DNA from 2 places in the Carnobacterium pleistocenium FTR1 genome. Region 2 is predicted to be linked to the other one. Evidence: riboswitches for the same ligand, from Rfam matches in the RefSeq annotation. Region 2 holds a riboswitch; the other holds the start of a gene.

Region 1 (12,413 bases), 560 kb from region 2:
GCTGCGTTAGAGACACTTGCGATTATCGCTTATAAGCAGCCTTTAACACGAATGGAAATCGATGAAATACGCGGTGTCCAAACAAGTGGAGCGCTACAAAAATTAACGCTTAGGGGTCTTGTAGAATCAAAAGGCCGCGTAGAAGGTCCAGGAAGAGCTATTCTGTATGGGACATCAGCGTATTTCATGGATTATTTTGGACTCAAAGATTTAGATGATTTACCTGAAATAACCGATTTAGAAACAGTAAATAATGAAAAAGAGTCTGATTTATTTTTTGAACGTTTTAATCAGCAATTTGAAGATGAAAAAAATAGAGTATATTGAGGAGAAAATATGGAAAGATTACAGAAAGTTTTAGCGCATGCCGGGGTAGCTTCACGACGCAAATCAGAGGAACTTATTTCTAAAGGCCACGTTAGAGTAAATGGAAAAGTTGTTAAAGAAATGGGAATTCAAATTGGAAATTCTGATGTAGTTGAAGTTGATGGAGTTCCAGTTTATAGGGAAGAACCGGTCTATTTTTTATTGAACAAACCTAGAAACATGATCACAGCCGTTTCAGATGATAAGGGACGTCCTGTGGTAACTGATTTGTTTCAAAATATTGAGCAACGTATTTACCCAGTTGGTCGCCTGGACTATGATACAACAGGAGCATTGGTATTAACAAATGATGGGGAACTTTCCCAATTATTAATGCATCCTAAGCACCAAATAGATAAAACATATGTTGTTAAAGTAAAAGGCTTAGTAGACAAAAAATCACTGAATAGACTTGAAAAAGGTATTGTTATTGAAGGTAAAAAGACAGCACCAGCAAAAGCAAAAATCCTTTCATCAGATCGTGCTAAGGATGTTACTATGGTAGAATTAACTATACATGAAGGCCGTAATAGACAAGTTAAAAATATGTTTCAAGTTATTGGACACCCAGTAGAAAAATTAAAAAGAGAGTCTTATGGTACGTTAAATTTAGATGGATTACAAACAGGTGAATGGCGTGAGTTAAAAACGTTTGAAATTTACCAGTTACGTAATTCAGCGATACAAGAAGAGACGACTGAATAAGCAATCTAAAAAAATAAAATGTGCGACCCCCAAAAAGTTGGACCTAAAAATCTAATTTCAGGGGGTTTATTTTTATAGCTGAATAAATTTTATTCGAGTAATTAATAAGTTGATTACTTTTTGTCTTATAAAAGGATCATACTAGAGACGTTTCATCTTTTAAACATGGAATCATTTGAATTAGTTGAAAAATGGAACAAATGTTGTGTATACTAACACTAGGATTGGTATCTTATAAAAAAGACCTAATGTAAATTGATGGGGTGTAAATAAATGGAAAATGAAGTAATACATTTGTTAGTAGTAGATGATGAGGACCGAATTCGCAGACTATTAAAAATGTACTTAGAAAGAGAAAATTATCTTGTATTTGAAGCAGATAATGGGGAAGATGCAATTAAATTGGCTTTAGAGAATGATTATGATTTAATTTTATTAGATTTGATGCTTCCTAAGATGAATGGGATTGAAGTGGCTGAGAAAATACGTGAAACAAAGAATACTCCAATTATGATGTTAACGGCTAAGGGAGAAGAAGTAAGCCGAATAGAAGGATTTGAAGTCGGTGCGGATGATTATATTGTGAAACCGTTTAGTCCTAGAGAAGTGGTTTTAAGGGTATCGGCTATTTTAAAAAGAACCCAAAGTACCAAGCCGAAAGAAAAGGTGAATCCCAATTTAATTGAAATGCCGCATTTTGAAATAGATGACCAATCTCACCGTGTTTTGGCAGATGGAAATCCAGTCAACCTAACGCCTAAAGAATATGATTTACTAGTATATTTAGCTCAATCTCCTGATCAAATTTTTGGAAGAGAACAGTTACTGCGCGAAGTATGGAAGTATGAATTTTTTGGTGATTTAAGAACAGTAGATACCCATGTTAAGCGACTGAGAGAAAAATTAACGAAACACTCAGAGCCTGCTGCCAAAATGATTGTAACGGTTTGGGGACTCGGATATAAATTTAATTCTTTTCCAGAAGAATCTGAAAAGTAGGCAAAAATATGTTTAAACTAAGCAGTTTAGTTACTCGTACATGGCTAGCGACAATGTTGGCTATAGGATTTTGTTTTTTCATCTCCACTCAAGTATACGGAATGATTTATAAAAAAAATATAGAAGACAATTATATAAAGGATTTTGAGAGTTCTATCAATTCTTTAATTGATATCCTAGAAGAAGATCCAAATTTTCTAATAGAAAATATTGATAAACTACAAGCTTATGATTCTCACTTATCTTTGATGGTGAAATTAGGAGATGAACCTCCGATTTACTCTTCAAATAATCATTTAGATGACCAATTAAATAACTTTAATCAAGTTAAGTTAACAAGTAAAGTTGAGACTGCTCTAGCAAGTGGTGCAAATTTTTTAATAGTAGATGAACTCAAGTTTGACAGAAAGATAAATACACCATATATTTTAAAAAGTCAAAATTTCGACTCAAATGGTCAAAATGGCCAGCTTTATATTTATGGCGATTTATCATTTTTAAGTAGCACATATAGTAGAATGACAACGTGGTCAGCCATTAATGGTATTTTTTATATCGTTGTAGGAATCCTGTTATTTTACTATTTCCAACGTAGAATGGGAAAACCATTAACACAATTGAGAGATATAGCCTATGACTATGCCAAAAATGACTTTTCTAAACAAGCACAGTCGAATTATAAAGATGAGTTAGCTCAGTTAGCCTTAGCAATGAATAAAATGGGGAAATCATTGGAAGTTACAGGAGCAGCAACTCGCCAAGAAAAAGAACTGTTAGAAAATATTGTTACCTCTATTTCTACTGGAGTGTTGTATTACAATCAAGATAAAACCTTATTAATGTCTAATCCACTGGGAGACGAATTTTTACAACATTCGTACCGAGCCAATCGATTGATGAAAGCGGTTATACCTGAAGCGTTAGAGTATCGAATCGATGCTGTTATAAGATTTCCAGAGAAAGTAAGCTTCGAGAATAATATTGAAGATTACTATTACAAGATAACTTTAATACCTTTATTTGATGAAAATCTAGAAAGTGTACGTGGTGTATTAGTATCTATTCAAAACATAACAAAAGAAAAACGACTTGATATTATGAGAAATGACTTTATAAATAATATCTCTCATGAATTGCGAACACCTTTAGTTATGATACAAGGATATAGTGAAGCTATCTTAGATGATGTGGCTGAAACTCAAGAAGAAAAAAAAGAAATGGCCAAAATAATTGGAGAAGAATCCATTAGAATGAATCGTATGGTGAATGAAATGCTCGATAGTTCTAGGATGGAAGCCGGTTTCATCAAGTTGACAAAGATGGATGTTAATTTTGAAGATTTTTTTGAAAACTTATTTACTCGGTTTGCTACTATGTCTGAGAAAAATAATATCCAATTGAATTTGAAAATTGATCCAAATTTAAATTCATATTTTATGGATGAGGATAAAATGAATCAAGTATTTGTAAACTTGATCAATAATGCTATTAGACACACTAGTTTGGTAGAAAAAGAAAGTAAAAAAGTAGAAATTTTGGTTCATTTAGATAAAATTATGGATGAAGTTTTAATTGAAGTAGTCGATAATGGAACTGGAATTTCAGAAGAAGACATTCCTTATGTGTTTGATCGCTTTTACAAAGCGGATAAATCTCGCATGGTTATAAAAGGAAATAAAGTGGGAACAGGCATTGGTTTATCAATCGTAAAAAACATTGTGGAAGCACATAGTGGATTTGTTGAAGTTAAGAGTAAAGTAAATGAACAGACGAGATTTATTATTCATTTACCCTATTTAGATTAATATACTAATTAAAAGTAAGGAATATGTTGATTTTTATTTTCTTATGTTATACAATGAACTTGTTAAAAAAAATATAAAGATTCGTCTTCAGGGGCAGGGTGAGATTCCCGACCGGTGGTATAGTCCACGAGCTAAATAGCATTATTTAGTTGAACTGGTTAAATTCCAGTACCGACAGTAAAGTCTGGATAAAGAAGATGGAGTTTATTTGAATAGGTATCATTGTTCAAGTGCTCTGTTTAGTTATCTATCTGAAGATAACATAGACGAGCATTTTTATATTGTTTTTTATTTGAATAGACTCAGAAATGCCTAGGCTGATGAATCCTTTTAGGAGGATTTTTATGCAAACTAGTAATACAAAAAAAATGGTGGGAATCGCCATGTTGGCTGCTTTTTCAACCATTTTGATTTCATTTGGCTTTCCAATAATTCCAGGAGTTACTTTTCTAAAAGTAGACTTTAGTGACATTCCTGTTTTGGTTGGTATGTTTTTATACGGTCCAGTTGGTGGAATAATGATTGCGTTTATTCGTTCATTGCTTCATTATATCCAAACGGGCGGTGATGCAGGATATCCTATTGGGGATACTGCAAGTTTTATCGCTTCAATCGCGTATACATTACCGATTTATTTGATTATGAAGTCTAAAATTCATGATACAAAAAATATTATTTTTGCAAATGTGATTGGAACTGCATCATTAACAGTCGTTCTATCAGTTGTAAATTATTTCTTATTGCTTCCTTTATATTTAAGATTATTAAACTTTAGTGTAGGACCTATTAGTGATTATCTATTAATGGGTGTTATACCTTTTAATATAATAAAAGGAGCAATAGTAAGTGCTGTATTTATTTTACTATTTGCAAAATTAAAAACTTGGTTATTTCGTAATCAAATGACAAAAGTTAGTTTTAAATAAAAAAGAAACCTAAAAATTAAAATGGACCCTATAGAACGGACACTAAAAAAAGTGCTTTCTATAGGGTCTATTTTTTGGTTCTCCGCCAAACGGTAAGGATGCTTTAAAAAGAAATTTTTTTATGATGTAACGTGTTTGCTTGTGTAGAGCCAGTACACCTGAAATGGTGTTCTAGAAGGTGTTTTAGAAGGTGTTCCAAGAAGCAGACCCAATGTCCACTTTGTCATGACTGTAGTTGCTTGAACTACGTACAAGCATGATCACTGACCATCTTGCGCTTTTTCTCGCCCCAGGTGCCCCTAGCACTTGAGGCTTCAACCACTGGTTAGTAATTTATAGTGCTTAAAGATTCCTTAAAAGCATTCATATAAACTGTCAAATAACCAAGCTAGATAGGAAATTTGTTATTAATATTCTTTTAAATTTAGAAAAGAATTCCCTAAAAACAATTATTTTTGGTATATTAGATTTAATGATAGATATATTCTATTAAAAAAATTTTATATGTAATCAGAATGTGGGTGAATGTCTTGGAACAATCTTTATATAGCCAGTATTTCTGTCTTTCATTATATTCTAAAGATCATCCTGTTAAACCTTCAACGCTATACCATATTTTAACTGGGAAAAGAACGGCCTCGATTTTATTCAAGGCTCATTCTTATCATATGATAAACTTTTTTTCGATTTTTCCTCATTTACAGCGTGGACAATATGATAAAATGATTCAACGTTTTATTGCCAAAGGGTGGATCAATTCAAAAAAAACCAATGAAGATCTTTATCTTTGTGAAAAAGGAAAGAAAGAAGTAGAAAAATATTTTTCGAAACATTTTTATCCAATAAATATAAATCAAATGACCCAAGGAAAACCAACTAAAGAGTTTTGGAAAAAAATCTTATTTTTGACTCAAGTTCTTTCGGAATTACGGTATAAAAATAACTATTATTTGCCCATTGAAAAAGAATGGAACAGGCAACTATGGGTGAAAAATTGGTTGAAAAGGAATTCATTAGAAAAACAAGAACTAGCTGTTTCTTTTGGAAAAGAATGGATTCAACTGCTAAAAGAACTGAATACGATTGATGCAGAGATAATCGTATCACAATTAACAGGTCATGAAAAATTTGGTAAAACCAGTGCTCAATTAGCAGTCAAATATGGAGTTGAACCAATTGAAATAGCCTTTTTACTACAACGTATTGTTATTCAGTTAATGAATAAAGTAAACGATAAAAAAGAAAATTATCCATTATTTTATTTTATTTATCAAGAATGTGTTAGAGATCGATTCAGCAGTCTAAGCCAAAGTACCAAATTAACGGCTCAATATTTGGAAGAAGGACTCTCGATTGAAAAAATTGCTATGAGAAGAAAACTAAAAATCAACACTATTTCAGAACACATTATTGAATTAGCCATTATTTTTCCGGATTTCAAGGTATCTAGTTTTATACCGCAGAATGAGTATAAACAACTAAATACCTTGTTTAATAGTGATGAAGAAATAACGTACAAGGAATTGTTAATCAAGATGCCTCAAATTCCTTTTTCGTGGTATCGCTTAGTTCAAGTTGAGAGGAGTCGTACTTTTGGACAATAAAGATCTCATAAAAAAGAATTTAGAGACCTATTTTGGATATACCTCTTTTAGAGACGGACAAGAAGAAGCAATTTTAGCAGCTTTAGGAGGTAACCATACATTGGTTATGTTACCAACAGGGATGGGAAAGTCCATTTGCTATCAATTGACCGGTTATTGTTTAGAAGGTTTGGTTGTGATTGTTTCTCCTTTATTATCTTTGATGCAAGACCAAGTAGAACAATTAAAATTAGCGGGTGAAAAAAGAGTTGCTGCTATCAACAGCTTAATGGATGCACATGAAAAAGAATCAGTATTAAACCATCTTTCTGAGTATAAATTTATCTTCCTCTCACCAGAAATGCTTCAACAGACTTACGTCATGACTTGTCTAAAAAAAGTTTCTATTAGTCTTTTTACAATTGATGAAGCTCACTGTATTTCTCAATGGGGATTAGATTTTAGGCCTGATTATTTAGATTTAGGACTTATTCGTAAGCAATTAAATTTCCCTTTAACAATGGCGCTAAGTGCTACAGCTACGAGTCGTGTTAGAGAAGAGATTTTAACATCTTTAAAAATTGATAATGAAAATACCAAGCAGATTATCTATTCGGTCGATCGGTCAAACATTGCTTTTTCTACCGTGATTTGTGAACATGATAAGAATCAGCAACTAATGAATCAAATTCAAAAATTAGAGAAACCAGGAATTATTTATTTTTCTAGTAAAAAAACTGCTGATGAAATTGCTAGATTGATTCGAAATAAAACGGATATTGTTGCTGAAAGCTACCATTCAGATGTAGACTCAGAGGATAAAATTAAAATCCAGCAGCAATTTGTTCATGATGAGATCGATATCATCTGTGCAACAAGTGCCTTTGGAATGGGAATAAATAAAAGTAATATTCGATTTATCATACATTACCATTTGCCAGGTAGCCCAGAGGCTTATTTACAAGAGATTGGAAGATGCGGTAGAGATGGAGAACCTAGTCTAGCACTTTTATTATACGAACCGGGAGATGGCATGATCCAATTCCGTTTACAAGAATATACCTTGCCAACGGTTGACATGTTGGAATATAGTTACAAAAAAGGAGAAGTATTAGAAGGTAGTTGCAGCCCTACACAAAAGCAATTAATAGAAAATTATTTAAAATCTAATTTATCAATTGAAACAGCCAAAAATCAAGTAAAAAGTAGAACGGTTTATAAACAGCAACAATTATCCTACATGGTAGATTATGCTGAAACATCAAGTTGCAAAAGGGCCTTTCTTTTACATTATTTTGATGAAAAAGTAGAAAACAAACCAACTCTTTGCTGCTCTAACTGTAATGTAGGAATTAATGAATTTTATAAGGAAAATGATTTGAAAGAAAAAAGACTATCCGCAAAAGAAAAAAATGCAGAAGAGACCTTAAAGGAATTATTTTTAATTAGAAATTAGTAAGACAATTCTATGTAACAATGATATAATAATAGTGATTTTGGTTTTAGGAGGAGTACTAAAAATGAGTAAAAAAAATTCGAAAAATAACCCTAAAAAGGAAAAAGCATGGAATCGTAAATTTGATGATGATGATAGTTTAGTAGATGATAAATATTCTAGAACGGCAAGAAAAAATGCGAAGAAAAGTGTGCATCCGGTTATAACTTCATTATTGATTTTTTTAGCATTAGTTATTATCTTACCGTTATTAGCGTATTTTTGGTGGTCCAATGAAGATTCTGAGACGACTCAAACGCTGAGCTCTTCTGAAGAAAGAATGATCATTACAGAAAATAGCAATAGTGAGGTAAGCAGTTCTGAAGAATCTGAATCTGAAGAAGAATCTGAAGTTTCGTCTGAAAGCGAAAGTATTGAATCAGAATCTGAACCCGAAAGTGAAGCAATAGTGCCAGAAGAACCAGAGTCTCAAATAGTAGAAGAACCGGTTGTTGAAGAAGAATCTGAATCTGAAGTGGTGGAAGAAGAAGCCATGAATACTTATACCGTTCAAGCAGGAGATAATCTTTATCGAATCGCATTGAACCATAATATGACAACTGAGGAATTAAAATCCATAAACGGAATATCAGGTGATTCGGTCAGTGTAGGAACTGTTTTAAAAGTAAATTAAACAGTAGGTTATACCTTATCTTTAAAGTGGATGCTAAATCTACTTTTTGGAGCACAGTTTAAAATAATCATTTGGATATAGGAAAGGACTGGGGTGGTTTGCCCCAGCCCGTTTTTTACATAAATAAGAAAGTAGGACAAAAATTTGGAAAAAACAATAAAAATTGCAATCGATGGGCCGGCATCTGCTGGGAAAAGTACGGTTGCTAAGGTAGTAGCGAAAAAACTAGGGTACATTTATTGCGATACTGGAGCAATGTATCGTGCGTTAACATATCAAGCAATCGAAAAAAATATAGCAGTAACCGATGAAAAAAGACTAGTAGAGTTGTTGAAAGAATTAACAATCTCTTTTGAACCAAATGGGGACAATCAAAAAGTGTTTGTCAATGGTCAAGAGGTTACAGAAACGATTCGATTGCCAAAAGTAACTAATTTAGTTTCCGCTGTTTCAGCACATGGTGAAGTTAGAACTGAGTTGGTTAAACGACAACAAGAAATAGCTGCACACGGTGGAGTCGTTATGGACGGGCGAGATATTGGGACTGCCGTATTGCCAACAGCAGAAGTTAAAATATTCCTTGTAGCAAGTGTAGATGAACGAGCGCAAAGACGTTATAAGGAAAACATGAGCAAAGGGATAACAACTTCATTAGAAATCTTGAAGCAAGAAATTGCGGATCGAGACTATAAAGATTCTCATCGTGAAGCATCACCGCTTATTCAGGCTAAAGATGCCATTCTTTTAGATACAACTAGTTTATCTATTGAACAAGTTGTTGGAAAAATTAGCGAAATTATCCAGAACAAACTTACAAAATAGAGTTCTTTTTTGGTTTTCAGCCGTTATTGTGGCAATATTTTGTTATATTGGTTAAAATACAAATAGAAAGAATTTTATTGGCTAGTTATAGGAGGGCAAACATATGACGGAAAATGAAAAAAACCACGAAGTCGAAGAACAAGAATCAATGATGGATGCAATGAACAGTGTTCAAGAAATCAATATCGGGGATATTGTCAAGGGTGAAATCTTAACTATCCAAGATAATAAACAAGCTATAGTTGGTATTATCGGTGGCGGAGTTGAAGGGGTCATTCCTAATAATGAATTGTCAGCTGCACCATTTGAGGATGTTACAGAGATTGTAAATGTTGGAGATATCGTTGACTTAGTAGTGATTAAAGAAATTAAAGAAAAAGAAAATGGCAGTTATCTGCTATCTAAGCGTCGGATCGATGCTAAAAAAGTTTGGGAAAAGATTCAAAAAGAATTTGATGAAGGAACGATTATTGAGGCGCCTGTTAAAGAAGTAGTAAAAGGTGGTTTAGTCGTAGATGTCGGAGTCAGAGGATTTGTACCCGCTTCTATGGTAGATGTCCATTTTGTAGAAGATTTTTCTAGCTATAAAGGACAAACATTAAAATTCAAAATCATTGAGATCGAACCAAGTGAAAACCGCTTGATTCTTTCACATAAAGCAGTTGTTGAAGCTGAAAATATAGAAAAGAAAAAAGATTTATTGAGTCATCTGGTTGAAGGCGAAATTGTAAAAGGGAAAATTGCCCGTTTAACAAATTTCGGAGCATTTATTGACCTTGGTGGAGTAGATGGGCTTGTCCACATCTCGCAGATTGCTTATGAACATGTCAAAGATCCTTCAGATGTACTAACTGTTGGAGAAGATGTTAATGTTAAAGTTCTTTCTGTAAATGAAGAAGAAGGTCGCATTTCACTTTCCATCAAAGAAACATTACCTGGACCATGGGATAGTATTGAAGAACGTGCAGAAGTAGGTTCTGTTTTAAACGGTTTAGTTAAACGTCTAACAAGCTTTGGAGCTTTTGTTGAAGTATTCCCAGGTGTTGAAGGACTCGTTCACATTTCACAAATTTCACACAATCATATTGCAACTCCACATGAAATTTTAAGTGAAGGTGACGAAATTAAAGTAAAAGTTTTAGAAGTAAATCCAACAGATCAACGCCTTTCTTTAAGTATCAAAGCTTTAGAAGAAAAGCCTAATCAACCAAAAGAGAAACAAGGTGAAACAAATTACGATATGCCTGAAGAAGATACCGGGTTTACGTTAGGCGACATTCTTGGAGATCAGCTATCTGATATCACAACAGATGAAGACAATTAATAACTAATTTAAAAAGGATATGTGAACAATTTTTGTTCTCATGTCCTTTTTTATGTGAATTTTAATGAAAATAGATCAAATGAATAAGGTTTTTATGAGAGTTTGCCTTATTCCTTAAGCAAAAGCTTGCATGTTTAAAGGTATTTCTATAAACTTACAAGAGAATAAAAAAAAAGGAGGCAAAAACAATGGCAAAACCAGTTGTAGCCATCGTTGGTCGCCCTAACGTAGGAAAATCAACTATTTTTAATCGTATTGTTGGAGAACGTATCTCAATTGTAGAAGATGTATCAGGGGTAACTCGTGATCGTATCTATGCACCAGCAGAATGGTTAGGAAAAGAATTTAATGTGATTGATACAGGCGGGATCGATTTAGGTGACGAACCATTTTTAGAACAAATAAAACACCAAGCTGAAATAGCTATGGATGAAGCAGATGTGATTATTTTTATCACTAGCGTAAAAGAACACATTACTGATGCAGATGAGAATGTAGCAAGAATTCTTCATCGCACGAAAAAACCAATATTGTTAGCAATAAACAAAGTGGATAACCCAGAAATGCGTAATGATATTTTCGATTTTTATGCTTTAGGATTAGGGGAACCTTTCCCAATTTCAGGAAGTCATGGTTTAGGAATTGGAGATCTATTAGATGCGGCTATTAGCCATTTTCCAGATGAATCAGAAGAAGAATATGATGATTCTGTTATAAAATTCAGTTTGATCGGTAGACCGAATGTTGGGAAATCATCTATTATAAATGCCATGTTAGGAGAAGATCGTGTAATCGTTTCAGCAATCCCTGGAACAACTCGTGATGCTATTGATACTTCTTTTGTGGGTCAAGATGGTGCTGAATTTGTTATGATCGATACTGCTGGAATGCGAAAAAAAGGTAAAGTTTATGAAAACACTGAAAAATATAGTGTTTTAAGAGCTCTTAGAGCTATTGAACGTTCAGATGTTGTATTGTGTGTACTGAATGCTGAAGAAGGTATCAGAGAGCAAGATAAGAAGGTTGCTGGATATGCTCATGAAGCTGGAAAAGGTATTATCATTGTCGTAAATAAATGGGATACTCTTGATAAAGACAACCATTCAATGAAAAAATTCGAAGAACAAATTAGAAGCGAATTTTTATACTTGAGCTATGCACCAATTATTTTTGTGTCAGCTCTAACGAAACAACGTCTAAATAAGCTTCCTGAAATTATTGAACGCGTAAGTATGAATCAAAACTTACGTATTCAATCAGCTACCCTTAATGAAGTCATATTAGATGCAGTAGCAATGAACCCAACTCCAACAGATAAAGGGAAAAGATTGCGTATTTATTACGCTACTCAAGTAGCTGTTAAGCCGCCAACTTTTGTGGTATTTGTAAATGAACCGGAAATGATGCATTTTTCTTATGCTCGTTTCTTGGAAAATCGTATTCGTGATGCCTTTACTTTTGAAGGAACGCCTATTCATCTAATTATAAGAAGAAGAAAATAAGTATAAAGAATTATTAATAAGCTGAGCATTTTAACATAACTTTCAAGGGGTTTCAAATAATTTGTTGAATATTTGAAAAATGCTTAATAATATCTCTTAATGCAGTAAAAATCATTGCAGTATCAGTATTTGTGTGATATCTTTTTAAAAGAAATGTCATTTAGAACTACTAATATTGCATTTCGTAATAATTCATTTTTGGGCCACTCAAAAATGTCTAAATGATGTTTATTTGCTTATAAATAATGCATC
Region 2 (12,413 bases):
CCAGAGACATTAATGAATGCCATTAATGAATTAGAGCAAGCTTATGAATACTATAAACAAGATGAAACATTTATTAGAGAACTAGACGATTTATTAGCTAATTACGCTGGAAGGCCCTCACTTTTGTATTACGCTGAAAAAATGACCAACGATTTAGGTGGCGCCAAAATTTACTTGAAACGGGAAGATTTGAATCATACTGGAGCACACAAAATCAATAATGTATTAGGTCAAATCTTATTGGCTAAAAAAATGGGTAAAACACGAATCATTGCAGAAACTGGTGCGGGACAACATGGCGTAGCAACTGCTACGGCGGCAGCTTTATTCGGTATGGAATGTGTCGTTTATATGGGGGAAGAAGATACAAATCGACAAGCTTTAAATGTCTTTCGCATGGAATTATTGGGCACAAAAGTGATCTCGGTCAAGTCTGGCACACGAACATTAAAAGATGCCGTTAACGAAGCCATGAAAGACTGGACTTCTTCTTTCGAAACATCTTACTATGCTATCGGATCTGTCATGGGACCTCATCCCTTTCCTACAATGGTACGGGACTTCCAAAAAATTATTGGAGAAGAAACCAAAGCTCAAATAGTAAAAAAAGAGTCTAAACTGCCGGATATTGTTATGGCTTGTGTGGGAGGCGGGAGCAACGCTATGGGAATGTTTTATGAATTCATTGAAGACAAAGAAGTACAGCTCATAGGTTGTGAAGCAGCTGGTCGAGGAATTAATACGAAAGATACGGCCGCCACGATTGCAGTTGGTACGCAAGGTATCTTCCATGGCATGAATTCTTACTTTTGTCAGGATGAATACGGACAAATCGCTCCTGTCTATTCCATTTCTGCTGGTTTAGATTATCCTGGAATTGGTCCAGAACATGCCTACTTGCATGACATCAAGCGGGCACAATATGTATCGATTACAGACGATGAAGCTGTTGATGCTTTTGAGTATCTATCCAGAACAGAGGGCATCATCCCAGCTATTGAAAGCTCTCATGCAGTTGCTTATGCCAAACAAATTGCACCTGCGATGAATCAAGACCAAATCATTGTGATCTGTCTATCCGGCCGTGGAGATAAAGATGTTGCAGCTATCGCACGCCATAAAGGAGTTGATCTACATGAGTAGAATTCAAGCAGCTTTCAAAAATAGAAAAGCGTTTATCCCCTTCATTACTGCAGGAGACCCGACTATTGAAGTCACTAAACAGGTGATTTTAAAAATGGCGGAAGCAGGAGCTGATATTATTGAAATCGGGATCCCTTTTTCTGATCCAGTAGCAGAAGGCCCCACTATCCAAGCAGCTAGTGAAAGAGCATTATCCAATAATACCAACGTAGACGATATTTTTAAAATGGTACAGGAACTGCGAAAAGAAATAGATACCCCACTTGTCTTTATGACCTATATCAATCCAATTTTCGTTTATGGAGTTGATAAATTTATGTCCCGCTGTCAAGAAGTTGGTGTGGATGGGCTGATTGTTCCTGACGTACCTTTTGAAGAAAAAGGATTGCTTGCACCTAGTTGTAAAAAATTCCAAGTTGATCTCATTTCAATGATCGCACCGTCCTCAAATGAACGTATTTCGATGATTGCAAAAGAAGCAGAAGGTTTTTTATATGTGGTCTCCTCTCTTGGAGTGACCGGCGTTAGAAAAGATATTCAGACCAATGTTTCGGAAATGTTGCATAAAATAAAAGAAGTGAGCACCATTCCTTGCGCAGTAGGTTTTGGTATTTCCACGATTGAACAAGCGAAAACAATGGCGAAAACAGCTGATGGCGTCATTGTAGGGAGTGCTATTGTCGCGATTATTGCAGAAAAAGGAGAAACTGCTCCTGAATATGTCTATCGTTATGTCAAAGAAATGGCAGAGACTGTTCATCAAGAAGCGAGTATTGAAGTATAAAAAAAGAACATAAATTGCTCTATTTATCAGCAACGACTGCTCCAAAGAATTTTTAGAAAGTAAATGACTGGCAGTAATTAAATACCCATCAAAAAAATAAAAGAAATTGAGAAATAATAGCTAAAGCAGCTTTATTTCTCAATTTCTTTTTCCTTTTAAGCATATTAAAAAAAAGCTATTAGTTTACTAAAATCCCTCGCAAAATACGCTTAGTCAAAACAATGTCTTTAGGTCAAATGGTGTGGATACTTTAAGATGAAATTTCTTCTGGAATAGACGGGTTTGCTTGTGGAGCCATGGGAACACCTGAAGCCTAAAAAGAAGTCTTCAGACTTTCAAGCTTCAAACAAATCGTAATCGCGCTAAAGCGCCAACGTTTTGTAATTCTCATTGAATCCAATACATGGCTACAATCAACCCTATTCCGCCAGAATTTTCAGGTAAATCATTTGGTTCATTTATTTATCTACACTAAAAATTATATAGCCAAAATAATCATCTGATCATTCTTTAATCTTGCTTCATCCATAATCAAACCTTATATAGTTTTTAGTAAATTAGCCATTTCGATAGCTGATACGGCTGAATCATAGCCTTTATTTCCAGCTTTAGTGCCGGCACGCTCAATCGCTTGTTCAATACTATCTGTCGTTAGGACACCAAACATTACAGGTACTCCTGTGTTCATTGAGGCTGTAGCTACTCCTTTTGAAACTTCAGCACATACATAATCGTAATGCGATGTAGCTCCTTTGATTACTGCGCCTAAAGTGATAATAGCATCGTACTTTCCTGAAGCTGCCATTTTTTGTGCAACTAATGGGATTTCATACGCCCCTGGTACCCAAGCAACAGTGATTTCTTCTTCTAACATCCCGTGTCTTCTCAAACCATCCACTGCACCACTCAATAATTTTGATCCAATAAATTCATTAAACCGTGCAACTACGATACCTATTTTTAAATCTTTAGCAATTAATTGTCCTTCGAATACATTCATTTTTTATTCCTCCAATTATTCTATAGTTGTTTTTAGTAATGCGTAATTCCCTATTTTAATAGTTCAAATAATGATTCATTTTTTCTTGTTTGACTTTTAGATAAGCTTCATCTTCTTTATAGGCTTCCATTTGAAGCGGCACTCTTTCCACAATATCCAGACCGTATTTTTTCATACTTTCTACTTTCAGTGGGTTATTGGTCATCAAACGCAATTGGGAAGCGCCCAAATCATCAAATATTTGTTTGCACTCATAATACTCTCGTAAATCAGCTGGAAAACCTAACGCCAAGTTCGCTTCAATTGTATCGTACCCTTGATCTTGCAGTGCGTATGCTCTTATCTTATTAACTAAGCCGATACCGCGCCCTTCTTGACGCATATACAATAAGGTACCTCGGCCTTCATCAGCAATGCGTTTCATAGCTGCATCTAACTGTTGCCCGCAATCGCATTTTATAGAGCCGAATACATCACCGGTTAAACATTCTGAATGAATACGGCAGAGTACTGGCTCCCCATCGCTAACATCCCCCATAACCAAAGCGACATGATGGTCACCTGTAACCGTATTTTCATAAGTATAAATCTCAAAATCGCCGTATTTAGTCGGTAACAATGCTTTAGATTGACGAGAAACAATTTGTTCTTTGGCTTTACGATACTCAATTAAATCAGCGATCGTACCGATTTTCAATTGATGCTTTTTGGCTAAATCTAACAACTCATTTCTCCTAGCCATTGTTCCGTCTTCACTCATAATTTCGCAGCATAATCCAGCGGGCTTTAGACCTGCTAAACGCATCAAATCGACCGTTGCTTCTGTATGTCCATTTCGGACCAATACGCCTCCATCCACTGCTTCTAACGGAAAAATATGCCCAGGTCTTCTGAAATCTTCTGGTTTAGCATCATCAGAAACCAATTTCATAGTTGTTAATGATCGTTCCACAGCTGAAATTCCAGTCGTAGTCTCGATATGATCTACTGAAATAGTAAAAGCAGTTCCATGATTATCTGTGCTATCCAAGCTCATCTGTGGTAATTTCAACTTTTTTGTATACGTTTTAGCCACCGGCATGCAGATAAGACCTTTAGCGTAACTAGCCATAAAATTCACATTAGCGGTCGTAGCAAATTCAGCAGCACAGATAATATCTCCTTCGTTTTCTCTATCTTCATCATCTACCAATAGAATATTTTTTCCAGCTCTTAAATCAGCTAGCAATTCTTCAATTGTATTGAACATATTTTTCTCCATTCTGGTCTAAAAGAACCCATTTTCTTTTAAAAAGCCTTCCGTTACTTGACTCTCTTGAACAGCATTTTTTGAATTTATTCCTAATAATTTTTCGACATATTTCCCAATCATATCGCATTCAAGATTGACAGTGTCTCCGGTTTGCTTTTGTAGCAGCCCGGTTTCTTCTCCAGTGTGCGGGATGATAGAGACTTGGAAAGACTGCTCATCCACTGTTACGACCGTCAAACTCACCCCATCAATAGCTATAGAGCCTTTTTCAATAATATACCGTAACAATTCAGGACTTGTTTCGACTGTGATCCAAACGGCATTGTCATCACGCCTAAATTCTTTTATCTGCCCCGTCCCATCGATATGCCCACTAACAATATGTCCGCCAAGACGCGTTGCCAAACTTAGTGCTCGTTCCAAATTAACGTGACTTCCGGGAGCTAATTCCCCTATGTTTGTTCTTTTTAAAGATTCGGACATGACATCTGCTTCAAAAAAATCTTTTTCTATTTTTGTTACAGTCAAGCAAATACCGTTTGTCGAGATGCTGTCTCCGATAAGCGTTCCTTGCAACACTTTTTGACCTTTAATTCTAAGAACCGAGGATTTTTCAGCTTGTTTGATTGATTTGATGGTTCCCATTTCTTCAATAATTCCAGTAAACATATCTTACCTCCAATGAACCTATTTTTTCTTATCAATGTAGCCTTCCAAAAACAAGTCTTCTCCGACCATCACAGCCGTCATCCGATGAATTGGAAACGCCTCTTTTAGTGATAGAATACCTGCTCCTTCAACTGCTGTTTTAGCATCTTTTCCTCCGATGATTTTTGGGGCAATATAAGTCTGTACTTTGTCTACGATGTTTTCTTCCAAAGCCGAAAAGTTTAAAGTAGCTCCGCCTTCCAACAAAATACTATCGATACCCCTAGCACCTAATGTTTTCATTAATTCTTGCAAATTTACTCTTCCAGCTTTTTCTTTAGTCACAATAATTTCAATACCCATTTGCTTTAATGTTGCTACTTTTTCTTTGTCGGCTTTGCTAGTTGTAGCAATAATTGTTTGAGCTTCCTCTTGATGAGTCAATATGGTTGAAGCGATTGGGATCCTCAGCTGACTATCCACAACGATTCTAATTGGATTGTTGCTATTGGGCATTCTAGAGGTTAATTGTGGATCATCTTTTAGTACTGTTTCGATTCCTACCATGATTCCAGACAACTCATGTCGCAAAACATGTACTTGTCTTCTAGCGGGTTCACCCGAGATCCATTGAGATTCGCCTGTTACTGTGGCTATTTTCCCATCTAAGGACATGGCATTCTTCATAACCACAAAAGGTTCTTTAGTGACAATGTATTTCATAAAAACTTCGTTCAACTGTTGACTCTCTTTTTCCAGAATACCTGTAACTACTTCAATTCCATTAGCACGAAGCCTTTCAATTCCTTTACCAGCAACTAATGGATTTGGATCGAGCGCTCCTACAACTACTCGTTTAATTTTTTTATCTATTAATAAATCTGAACAGGGAGGTGTTTTCCCAAAATGCGAACAAGGTTCTAGCGTAACATACATCGTTGCGCCGGCCACATCTTCTTCTGCTGACGCAATAGCATTTACCTCCGCATGTGCTTGCCCATATTTCTCGTGATAGCCTTGTCCAATAATTTTCCCAGCTTTTACAATGATAGCTCCAACTAAGGGATTGGGAGCTGTCCAGCCCTTCCCTTTTTTGGCTAAGTCTAGCGCCATTCTCATATATTGTTCATCCACTACTCTCACTCCATCCAAAATAAAAAGAAAGCCCAAAGAGTTTATGCTCAGGGCTTTCGTCATTTTTGTTTGTAAGGCTCAACAAATAAATCCGTGTACACTGTACTCGGCTACTTTTGAACTCTTTAAACTGTGTCTTCGCTTTATCCAGACTATAACTGTCGGCTTCGGAATCTGACCGAATCTGCCTTACGGCTCGTGGGCTTTTACCACCGGTAGGGACTCGCACCCTGCCCTGAAGACTATTTAATTTTTATATTATTACACAAAAAAGCCCTAGAATTTCCATCCAGGGCTTTGACTTATCGTTAAATAAGGCTATTTAATAGATGCTTAATAAACTTAAGATTCCTTTATATCTCAAATAAGACTAAAGTTATCCTCGTTTTTCTGCAATCACTTGTCTTCGCTTTATCCAGACTATACTGTCGGCTTCGGAATCTGACCGAATCTGCCTTGCGGCTCGTGGGCTATACCACCGGTAGGGACTTGCACCCTGCCCTGAAGACTATTTACTTTTATAATGTAAGACTATCTTTAAACACAATGGAAGTCAACAGTTATTTTTTCCTTTACTTCTGCACCGTTTTCAAAAATTACGATTAAATTTTCAATCGATGTCAAATAACTATATATTTAACCAAATATGTGGTACTGTTTATTTAATTAAATAGATAACTAAAACCACTAGGGGAGCTTGTTGCTGAAATGCTATGGCTGAGAGAGGTAAAAACCTGACCCTTAGGACCTGATTTGGCTAAGACCAGCGTAGGAAAAGTGGAATAGATAACGACTAATACAGCAACTTTACTTATGGAAATTGTATTTAAGTTACAGATAATGGAACACCACTTTTTGTCCTTCATGGATATAAAAGTGGTGTTTTTTAGTTATACACTAGTACATGAAAGGAGAACTAAGAATTGAACAATAAAAAAATGGCTCAAACAGCTTTAATCATAGCAATTGGTTATGTTGGCAGTAGCTTAATTGTTATCCCTGTAGGTTTTGTACGCATTTCTCCCTTACAACATATGATGAACTTATTAACCAGTGCCTTATTAGGTCCGGGGTATAGTGTACTGCAAGCCTTTGGTGTATCGTTGTTGCGCAATCTTACCGGAACGGGATCTATCTTAGCATTTCCAGGTAGTATGATTGGGGCTTTATTATCCGGAATATTCTTTTTGTACCGTAGAAAAATTTGGTCATTGGTTTTTGGTGAATTGTTAGGTACTGGAATCATTGGCTCACTCCTCAGTTATCCTATCGCTCGACTTTTCCTTTCTCAAGAAGCGTCGTTATTTGCCTTTCTTCCTGGCTTCTTTATCAGTTCATTGGTAGGAACCCTCATTGGGTATTTACTTTTGAAGCAGTTAATTAAAAGAAAAATAGTTCATTTAGAGGAGGAAGAAAAAGTTGGGAAAATTTGAATTAATAGAACAAATTAGAAAAACGAATCCCTTAATTCACAACATTACAAACCAGGTGGTGGCAAATGACGTAGCCAATAGTCAACTAGCCATTGGCGCTTCGCCAATGATGGCTTACGCACCTGAAGAAATGGAAGAAGTTGCTGGAATGTCAAAATCGGTCGTGTTAAATATCGGAACAATTACTACAGCAGTATTAGAGTCTATGTTGTTAGTAGGAAAAGCAGCCAATAAAATTGGGGTACCCGTTATTCTTGATCCAGTCGGAGTTGGGGCTACCACTTTCCGCAAAGCAGCAGTCAAACGATTATTGACGGAAGTTAAAGTCCAACTTATCCGAGGAAATGCCGGAGAATTGGCTAGTTTAGCTAATATTCCTTGGACTAATAAAGGCGTCGATGCTGGTGTAGGAGACACCTCGGTTAAAGACATTGCTGAACTAGTAGCCACCCGATACCAGACAGTCGTAGCCATTAGTGGCGCAGAAGACGTAGTCACTGATGGTGTGCAAACAGTTGGAATATTCAATGGGCACTCTTTAATGACTAAGATAACCGGTACTGGTTGTATGTTGAGCGGTATTTGTGGCGCTTTTGCAGCAGCTAGAACTAGCACAACAACAATCTTTGAAAGTACAGTTGAGGCCTGTACCGTTTATGCTGTTGCGGGTGAATTGGCGGTAGAAAGTCTTGAATTGGCAAGTCCTGGGAACTTTCGCGCAGCTTTTATAGACACCCTTTATCGTATTACATCTGACCAAGTGGCTGAACGGGCAAATTTGAAGCAATACCATGATAAGGAGGCCGAATGAAATGAGTAAATTACAAGTGCTAACCATAGCTGGTAGCGATAGTGGCGGAGGCGCAGGCATTCAAGCTGATATCAAAACGTTTCAAGAACGAGGCGTTTTTGGAACTTCTGTTATCACTGCTGTTACCGCACAAAACACGTTAGGAGTACAAGGTATTTATAAAGTGCCCTTGGAAGGTGTTCAAAAGCAATTAGATTCTATTTTTTCAGACTTTTCTATCCATGGAATAAAAACTGGCATGCTTGTTAACGAAACATACATGGAATTAGTTGCTGACGAGCTAGAAAAGTATCCAGAAATTCAATTGGTCATCGACCCAGTAATGATAGCTAAAGGTGGCGCCCATTTAATGGAAAATCAAGCATTAGAAACTATGAAATTCCGAATGGTTCCACTCGCAACAGTTTTAACACCTAATATTCCTGAAGCAGAGGAACTGAGCGGAATGGCGATTCAAACAAAAGAGGATATGAAAAAAGCAGCAAAAGTTCTTCAGAAGTTGGGAAGCAAAAATGTGATCATTAAAGGGGGTCATATTGAAAATGATAAATGGGCCAGAGATTATTTACTAATGGCAGATGGCAAGGAACGGTGGTATGAATCTCCACGAATCGCAACAGAAGATACGCATGGAACAGGCTGCACCTTTTCAGCTTGTATTACAGCAGAATTAGCAAAGGGACAGTCAGTTGAGAAAGCCGTTGAGATCGCGAAAGACTTCATTCAAGCTGCCATTTCTCACCCCATTGAAGTTGGACATGGTCAAGGACCAACTAACCATTGGGCATATGGGGAGGAAAATAAATGAGTTTAGACATAACGGCACTTAACTTGTATTTCATTGCCGGAACGCAAGATATGGTTGGCCGGTCATTACCTGAAACCTTACAAGATGCATTAATAGCTGGCATCACCTGCTTTCAATTTAGAGAAAAAGGTCTGAATAGTTTAGAAAATAGAAAAGAAATAAAAGAGATGGCTAAAACTTGTTTAACGTTATGTCAAGCTGCTGGAGTTCCGTTTGTGATGAACGATGATGTGGAAATGGCATTAGAAATTGGCGCTGATGGTGTGCATGTCGGGCAAAGTGACCGGAACATTCATGAAACCATTCAATTAGTTAAAGGAAATTTATTTATTGGATTATCCGTTAACACTTTTGAACAGTTCAAAGAAGCTGAATTAGTTGAAGGCTTAGACTATATTGGCGTTGGACCAGTTTATGAAACACTATCAAAATCAGATGCTCAAGCAACGGTTGGACTAGAACTTTTAGAGAAAATAGCTTCTCAACCGTCACATTTACCAATTGTAGCCATTGGTGGTATTTCAGAAAAGACTGCACCTTTAGTCAGAGGAACAGGCGTGGCGGGAATCTGCGTCATTTCAAAAATCGCCCAAAGTAAGGACGTTAAGCTGACGGTTAACGCTTTAAACAGAAAATGATAAGGAGGAATCATAAAATGAGTGAGCAAAAAATAGTTTTAGTGACAGGTGCAAGCAGAGGTCTAGGTGCTGTTATAGCTAAACAATTTGGTGCAAAAGGATATCGCGTTGTCGTGAACTACTTTAAAAGCGAAGAAAAGGCATTGCAAGTTGTTGCAGAAATAGGAAGTGAGCAAGCCATTGCCATCAAAGCAGATGTACGAGATAAGCAACAAGTAGAAGCGATGATCCAAAAAGCTGTCAAACAGTTCGGTCCTATTGAGGTAGTCGTTAACAATGCCTTGATTAATTTTGAATTTAATCCCGTAACACAAGGAAAAATCGAAGAGCTAACCTGGGAAAATTATCAAGAACAGTTTGAAGGAACAATTCAATCTGCCTTAAATGTGATTCAAGCGGTTCTGCCTGAAATGAAAAAACTTCAGTATGGTAGAATCATTAATATCGGAACCAACTTATTTCAAAATCCGGTCGTAGCTTATCACCAATACACAACTGCAAAAGCAGCTTTAATTGGCTTTACCAGAAATATGGCTAAAGAATTAGGTGCATATGGGATTACAGTCAATATGGTATCCGGTGGATTATTGCAGAAAACCGACGCAAGTGCAGTAACCACTCCGGAAGTATTCGACTTAATTGCAGCTAGTTCTGCCTTAAAACGGGTGACGGAACCGGCTGATCTGGCTGAAGTCGTCGTATTTATGGGAACCGAAGCTTCCAGAGGTGTAACGGGTCAGAATATTGTCGTAGATAGTGGACTGACAATGAATTAATCAGGTTAAAGAAAGACAAAATAAACTTATGGAGTTGAAAATGATGACGAATATAAAAAAAGTTCTTACAATTGCTGGTAACGATGCAAGTGGCGGTGCTGGATTAGCAGCGGACCTAAAGACTTTCTCAGAATATAGTACTTATGGCATGGTAGCATTGACTACTATTGCTACGATGGATCCGGATAATAGTTGGAAACATAATGTCACTACTCTACCGATTTCCGTTGTAGAAGAACAATTGAAAACGATTCTTGCAGGAGATACTAAAATTGCTGCTATGAAAACAGGCATGCTTGGCTCGGTGGAAATTGTTGAACTTGCTGCCAATACAATTTCTGATTATCAATTTCCTAAAGTTGTTATTGATCCTGTATTAGCTTGCAAAGGTGAAGATGAACTATTAAATCCCGAAACAGCTGAGGCTATTCAAAAATATCTCTTGCCTCTTGCGGATGTAGCAACGCCAAATCTTCTTGAAGCTGGAATTTTTTCAGGACTAGGGAAATTAACAACTCTTGAAGATATGAAGAAAGCCGCTGAAAAAATTTATGATCTTGGTACAAAACATGTAGTAGTTAAAGGTGGAAAAAGCTTTAAAGGCGATAAAGCAATCGATGTCTATTATGATGGCGAAAAACATTACATCCTCGAACAAGAAAAATCCCACCCTGCTTACAACCATGGAGCTGGATGTACTTTTGCTGCCGCGATCACAGCAGGACTAGCAACTGGACTATCTGAAAAAGAAGCTATCTTCAAAGCTAAAGACTTCGTGACAGCAGCCATTGAGTATGGCTTTCGTTTCAATGAATTTGTTGGACCTGTTTTCCATGGTGGCTACAGATTGAAAGAATCAGAAACAATCTAAGAAAAAATACGGTTCAATAGATGCAGTCAATTCAAGTGTTGAGCAAGTTTACTAAATAATCTAGTTAAGTTTAAGCAATTTTCAAGTGTAATTATAGCTCATAACTAAAACCCGTAGAGTTGCATGGAAAATGCAACTCTACGGGTTTTAATTGCTCTAAATTAATAGCCCGGATATTTCAAAATGATTTTTTATAGAATAGACGTGTTTACTTATGAAACTGTGAATCGTCTGCACTGCTTAACTCAATTCTGTTCCTCGGAAAATTTTAGATAAGCAATTTAATTATCAACACTAAAAATTATAACCCCTTTTTTTCATATAGTATTTATCGTACTTCATCTGGTGAAGTATTAAATAATCAGTGAATGATTCTAACTCTTAAATATCTCTTTTATTGTAGCCTATGAACCCAACACCGGAAAGAACGATTCCTACTATGCTTAAGATGCCCAATTGAAGCCAAGTAATTTCTTCGTTTGGCAATTGAGGGACATGGTGAAAAGCGGATAAACGATTGACCCATTCTGGAAATTCGAGTAAGTTACCCAAATAAATAACCAGAATTGCAAAAGTTACATAGATCCAAATCAATCCGGTCACTTTAGGAAAGATTCCTACTAGTAATGTAGTTAAACCCAGTACCACCCAAATAGCCGGAATATAGCTAAGTGTAGCCGTTAAAATAGTTCCTAATCCCATACTTTGTTCAATCACTTGACTAGCCAAAGCATATAATCCTAATCCAATTAGTAGCTGCATCAATACCCCTGTTAAAAAGGCTAAAAGATAATAACTTCCCATAGCTTTATTCCGAGAAACAGATCGGCTATAGAAGTTATCTGTTCGACCCAGCCTTTCTTCTTTTTTCAATTTCAATAAAATCGAAACAGTCGGAATAGCTGAAAAAACAGACATGATACCTACCAATAACGTAATAAACTGTTCCGTCATAGACACAGTTGAACTACTTGGTAAAATTCCTTGAACCAATTCAAAATCCGAAAAATAAGCTTCTAAATCACCTAAAATCGAACCAAAGGCAGCACTCATTAAAAAGATACCTATGGCCCATGACATAATGGTTCCTTTTTCTAATCGCCAAGGTAATCCTA

What was found. A riboswitch is a leader RNA that binds a small molecule or an ion and turns the genes downstream of it on or off. The one in region 2 is predicted to bind FMN.
Region 1: it holds a riboswitch for FMN, as region 2 does, so the genes downstream of both, BP17_RS07875 (ECF transporter S component) here and ribD (bifunctional diaminohydroxyphosphoribosylaminopyrimidine deaminase/5-amino-6-(5-phosphoribosylamino)uracil reductase RibD) in region 2, are expected to answer to the same signal.

The regions. Positions count from the first base shown of each region.
Region 1 covers NZ_JQLQ01000002.1:1,588,410-1,600,822, reverse strand. The annotation lists gene scpB (SMC-Scp complex subunit ScpB) at 1-327, shown strand, start outside; gene BP17_RS07890 (pseudouridine synthase) at 337-1,071, shown strand; gene BP17_RS07885 (response regulator transcription factor) at 1,345-2,070, shown strand; gene BP17_RS07880 (sensor histidine kinase) at 2,079-3,875, shown strand; FMN riboswitch at 3,955-4,078, shown strand; gene BP17_RS07875 (ECF transporter S component) at 4,220-4,801, shown strand; gene BP17_RS07870 (helix-turn-helix domain-containing protein) at 5,332-6,405, shown strand; gene BP17_RS07865 (RecQ family ATP-dependent DNA helicase) at 6,395-7,840, shown strand; gene BP17_RS07860 (LysM peptidoglycan-binding domain-containing protein) at 7,905-8,513, shown strand; gene cmk ((d)CMP kinase) at 8,658-9,335, shown strand; gene rpsA (30S ribosomal protein S1) at 9,439-10,659, shown strand; gene der (ribosome biogenesis GTPase Der) at 10,848-12,161, shown strand.
Region 2 covers NZ_JQLQ01000002.1:2,146,623-2,159,035, forward strand. The annotation lists gene trpB (tryptophan synthase subunit beta) at 1-1,143, shown strand, start outside; gene trpA (tryptophan synthase subunit alpha) at 1,136-1,927, shown strand; gene ribH (6,7-dimethyl-8-ribityllumazine synthase) at 2,466-2,927, opposite strand; gene BP17_RS10560 (bifunctional 3,4-dihydroxy-2-butanone-4-phosphate synthase/GTP cyclohydrolase II) at 2,983-4,176, opposite strand; gene BP17_RS10565 (riboflavin synthase) at 4,195-4,848, opposite strand; gene ribD (bifunctional diaminohydroxyphosphoribosylaminopyrimidine deaminase/5-amino-6-(5-phosphoribosylamino)uracil reductase RibD) at 4,867-5,946, opposite strand; FMN riboswitch at 6,092-6,208, opposite strand; FMN riboswitch at 6,360-6,474, opposite strand; TPP riboswitch at 6,641-6,754, shown strand; gene thiW (energy coupling factor transporter S component ThiW) at 6,885-7,394, shown strand; gene thiM (hydroxyethylthiazole kinase) at 7,381-8,205, shown strand; gene thiD (bifunctional hydroxymethylpyrimidine kinase/phosphomethylpyrimidine kinase) at 8,207-9,013, shown strand; gene thiE (thiamine phosphate synthase) at 9,010-9,651, shown strand; gene BP17_RS10595 (3-oxoacyl-ACP reductase) at 9,669-10,427, shown strand; gene thiD (bifunctional hydroxymethylpyrimidine kinase/phosphomethylpyrimidine kinase) at 10,471-11,298, shown strand; gene BP17_RS10605 (ABC transporter permease) at 11,680-12,413, opposite strand, start outside.